One region of the Blastococcus sp. KM273129 genome, then DNA from elsewhere that is predicted to be linked to it. Evidence: riboswitches for the same ligand, from Rfam matches in the RefSeq annotation. Region 1 holds a riboswitch; the other holds the start of a gene.
What was found. A riboswitch is a leader RNA that binds a small molecule or an ion and turns the genes downstream of it on or off. The one in region 1 is predicted to bind S-adenosylmethionine.

Region 1 (2,191 bases):
GGGTAAGCACGGCGCTGTGGGACGAGCCTTGCGCAGGTTGCCCGGTCTGGTGGCGGCGGTCGGTGCTGCAGCGGCGGCGGTCGGGCTGCTGTGGCGTCCGTCGGCCGACCCGGTCACGGTGGTCACCCCGCGCGGGCAGTCCGCCCGGCTGGCCGGATCCGGGCTGTACCGCTACGACACGGTCTTCACCGCCACGAACAACACCGCCGTCGACGCCGTCGTCCTGGCGTTCGGCATCCCGCTCGTGGTCCGGGCCTGGCTGGAGCACCGCAAGGCATCCCCGCGCGGGACGCTGCTGCTCGCCGGCTCGCTGGGCTACCTGCTGTACGTCTACGCCAACTACGCCCTGGGTGTGGCCTACAACCCGCTCTACCTGGCCTACGTGACGCTGCTCTCGGGCTCGCTGTTCGGGTTCGTCGCGGCGCTCAGCGAGACCAGCCGGGCCGCCCTGGCCGCCGCTGCCGCGGACCCCGACCTCCCGCACCGCTCCCTGTCCTGGTTCCTGCTCGCCTCGGCGGCGGTGACGGCCGTGGTCTGGTTGCAGCCTCTCGTGACCGCGCTGCTGCAGGGGACCGCGCCCGACCTGCTCGACGTCTACACCACGACGGTCACGTACTCCCTCGACCTGGCCGTCATCACCCCGGCGGCTGCGCTGGCCGGGCTGCTGGTGCGCCGCCGCGAGCCGTTCGGCTACCTGCTGGCGGCACCGCTGCTCGTGACCATCGTGCTGCTGCTGCCGTCGATCTCCCTGGCCACCGCGCTGCAGGTCGCCGCCGGGATCTCCTTCACGCCCGCCCAGGTCGTCGGCCCGATCTCCGGCTTCGCCGTCCTCGGTGCAGTCGGTGGCTGGCTGCTGGCCCGACTGCTCCGCGCGGTCCCCACGAGCGTGCCGGGGCCGGCCCCGGACGTCGCTGTGAGTGACGTCGCAGGTCGTGGAGGGGAAACGCCCGGATCCGGTCCGTAGACTCGCTGCCGCAACCATCCGGAGCGGCTGAGAGACCTGGCTCGTCGACGTCGCAGCAACCCCCCGCATCGGCGGGCGCGGGTGCTACTGCCAGGACCGATGGAGGAACACCATGCGGTACGAGCTGCTCTCGTGGGCCCGCCGGCACGTCGACCTGTGCCGCACCGGCACAGCCCTGTGCCGCTGAGGCCTCCCGCCTCCCGGCGACGCCCGCCCTCGTAGCGGCGGGCCTGCCGCCCCCACCGCGGCGCACCGCGGTCCACCACGCCCTCGCCGGCGTCGTCGCCCGCCCGTGCCTGCTCAACCCCCGGAGACCCCATCCCGTGATCGAACTGAAGGACGTCCGCAAGGTCTTCCCCGCCCGCGGGCGGGCCGGCGAGGTCGTCGCCGTCGACGGCGTCAGCCTGTCCGTCGACCGGGGCGAGTTCGCCGGCGTCGTGGGCCCCAGCGGCTCGGGCAAGAGCACGCTGGTGCGCCTGGTCAACCTGCTGGAGCGGCCCACCTCGGGCTCGGTGACCGTCGACGGGCAGGTGCTCACCGAGCTCCCCGACGAGCGGGTCCGGCAGGCGCGGCGGTCCATCGGCATGGTCTTCCAGCACTTCGAGCTGCTCGACTCGCGCACCGCCGCGGGGAACGTGGAGCACCCGCTCGAGCTCGCCGGCGTCGGCCGGGCCGAGCGCCGGCGGCGGGCGGGGGAGCTGCTGGACCTCGTGGGCCTCGCCGACCGCGCGGACGCCCGCCCCGCGCAGCTCTCCGGCGGGCAGCAGCAGCGGGTGGCCATCGCCCGCGCGCTCGCCGCCCGCCCGGACGTGCTGCTCTGCGACGAGGCCACCTCCGCGCTCGACCAGGCCAGCACCACCGGGGTCCTGGAGCTGCTGCGCCGGGTGCGGGACGAGCTGGGGCTGACCGTCCTGCTGATCACCCACGAGATGTCCGTGGTCAAGGCCGTGTGCGACAGCGCCGTCCTGCTGGACCGCGGGCGGGTCGTCGACGGCGGCCGGCTGGCCGACGTGCTGACCCGGCCGGGCTCGCCGCTGGGCGAGGCGCTGCTCCCGGCGCCGGTCGCGGACGCCGGGGCCGGGCACGACGGCGCCCTGCTGCGGGTGACCGTCACCGACCGCACGCCGGAGACCCGCGTCCTGCAGACCCTGATCGGGGAGCTCGGCCTGGCCGTCGAGATCGCCGGCGGGTCGGTGGAGACGGTGGCCGGTGGCCGCTACGGCCGGC
Region 2 (2,191 bases), on a different contig from region 1:
CGCGGCCTCAGCCGATGAGCCCGGCGGCCCGCACCGACCTGAGGGAGGGGTCCACCCGGTGCGTCGGGCCGACGACGGGCTCGAGCGGGTCGAGGGTCTTCAGCCCCTCCCCCGTGTTGAGGACGACGGTCTCCTTCGCCGGGTCGAGCCGCCCGCTCTCGACCAGCGTGCGGAGCACCGCGACGGTCACCCCGCCGGCGGTCTCGGCGAAGATGCCGGTGGTGCGGGCCAGGTCGCGGATGCCCTGGACGATCTCGTCGTCGCCCACCCGCGCGACCGCGCCGCCGGTGCGCCGGATCGCGTCGAGCGCGTAGGGGCCGTCGGCGGGGTTGCCGATGTTGAGCGACTTCGCGATCCCGGTGGGCTTCACCGGCTTGACGACGTCCCAGCCGTTGTCGAACGCGGTGGCGATCGGGTCGCAGCCGGCCGACTGCGCGCCGAAGATCGTCCACTCGGTGGCCTCGACGATGCCGGCCGCCGCCAGCTCGCGGAACGCCTTGTCCACCTTGGTGAGCAGCGAGCCGGAGGCCATCGGGATGACCACCTGGGCCGGGATGCGCCAGCCCAGCTGCTCGGCGATCTCGTAACCCATCGTCTTGGAGCCCTCGGCGTAGTAGGGCCGGACGTTCTGGTTGACGAAGGCGGTGTCCTCGAACTCGTCGGTCTCGCCGAGCTCGCTGGTCAGCCGGTTGACGTCGTCGTAGGAGCCGTCGACGGCGACCAGCGTCTGCCCGTAGACCGCCGACTGCACGACCTTGCCGGGCTCCAGGTCGCTCGGGATGAAGACGAACGAGGGCAGGCCGACGCGGGCGGCGTGCGCGGCCACGGAGTTGGCCAGGTTGCCGGTGGAGGCGGCGGCGATCTTCTTGTAGCCCAGGCCCTTGGCGGCGGTCGCGGCGAGGCTGACGACGCGGTCCTTGAAGGAGTGGGTGGGGTTGGCCGAGTCGTCCTTGACCCAGAGCCCGCCGGTGAGGCCGAGCTCGGCGGCGAGGCGGTCGGCGCGGACCAGCGGGGTCATCCCCGGGTCGAGCGAGACGCGGTCGGCCGGGTCCTGGCCCACGGGCAGCAGGGCCACGTACCGCCAGATGTTCTGCGGGCCGGCCTCGATCTGCTCGCGGGTGACGGCCTTCATCAGCTCGGGGTCGTAGTCGACCTCCAGCGGGCCGAAGCACTCGGCGCAGGCGTGCTGGGCGATGAGCCCGAACGTGGCGCCGCAGTTGCGGCAGACCAGCCCGCGCGCGGGACAGGGGGGCACCGGGCCGCCGGCAGCGGAGTCGGCCTGGAGCGATCCGGGAGCGGTGAGGGTCATGCGACGACTACCTCCTCATCTTCCCCGCTGCGGGCCGTCGAGCCGCGCGGGACGGAATTGGCACCTCCCGCCCGTCGCGCGGAGCGCGGCAGGCGGCGGTTGCCGGGGCTTCGTCGGGCCGTGTCCCTCTGCCCCTCTGGATGAGTGAACGGGGTGGACTCTACCCAGTCGCGGCGCGCGCCCGGCGGCGGGACAGGATGGGCCGGTGAGCGCGCGCGTCGTCTACACCGACCTCGACGGCACGATGGTGGGCCCGCGGGGCTCCTTCTGGCACACGGCGGGACGGGACCTCACCGACGGGCCGGCCGGCGCGCTGCTGGACCTGCACCGGGCGGGGACGGCGTTGGTGCTGGTCAGCGGCCGCACCTACGAGCAGGTGGTCGAGGCCGCGCGGATCTTCGCCGCCGACGGCGCCATCGCCGAGCTGGGCGCCACCATCGGCTGGGGCTCCGGGCGGAACACCCACCGGCTGCGGGGCGCGCTGCCCGAGGAGTACGGGGAGCGCACCCCGATGGACGTCATGGCCGAGCTCGGCGTCGTCGAGGACCTGGTCGCCGCGCACCCCGGGCGGCTGGAGTGGCACGCGCCGTGGCACGCCACCCACGCCACCGACGCGCTGCTCCGCGGCCGGGTGGACGCGCTCGCCGTGGACGCGTGGCTGGCCGAGCGCGGGGCCGGCTGGCTGACGCTCAAGGACAACGGCGCGATCCCCGCCGCACCGTGGATGGGGCTGGCCGAGGAGGCCGCCCCGCCGCGGGTCTACCACCTGATGCCGCGCGGCATCTCCAAGGGCGCGGCGATCGCCTGGGACCTGGAGCGCCGCGGGCTCTCCCCCGACGACGCCGTGGCCATCGGGGACAGCGTCAGCGACCTGGACATGGC

Region 2: it holds a riboswitch for S-adenosylmethionine, as region 1 does, so the genes downstream of both, thrC (threonine synthase) here and E9565_RS23510 (putative leader peptide) in region 1, are expected to answer to the same signal.

What each region holds. Positions count from the first base shown of each region.
Region 1 covers NZ_SSXB01000011.1:34,342-36,532, reverse strand. Annotated here, with positions in the region: gene E9565_RS05145 (hypothetical protein) at 38-964, shown strand; SAM riboswitch class I at 976-1,070, shown strand; gene E9565_RS23510 (putative leader peptide) at 1,077-1,151, shown strand; gene E9565_RS05140 (methionine ABC transporter ATP-binding protein) at 1,288-2,191, shown strand, end outside.
Region 2 covers NZ_SSXB01000029.1:7,469-9,659, reverse strand. Annotated here, with positions in the region: gene thrC (threonine synthase) at 8-1,309, opposite strand; SAM riboswitch class I at 1,322-1,456, opposite strand; gene E9565_RS10460 (HAD hydrolase family protein) at 1,515-2,191, shown strand, end outside.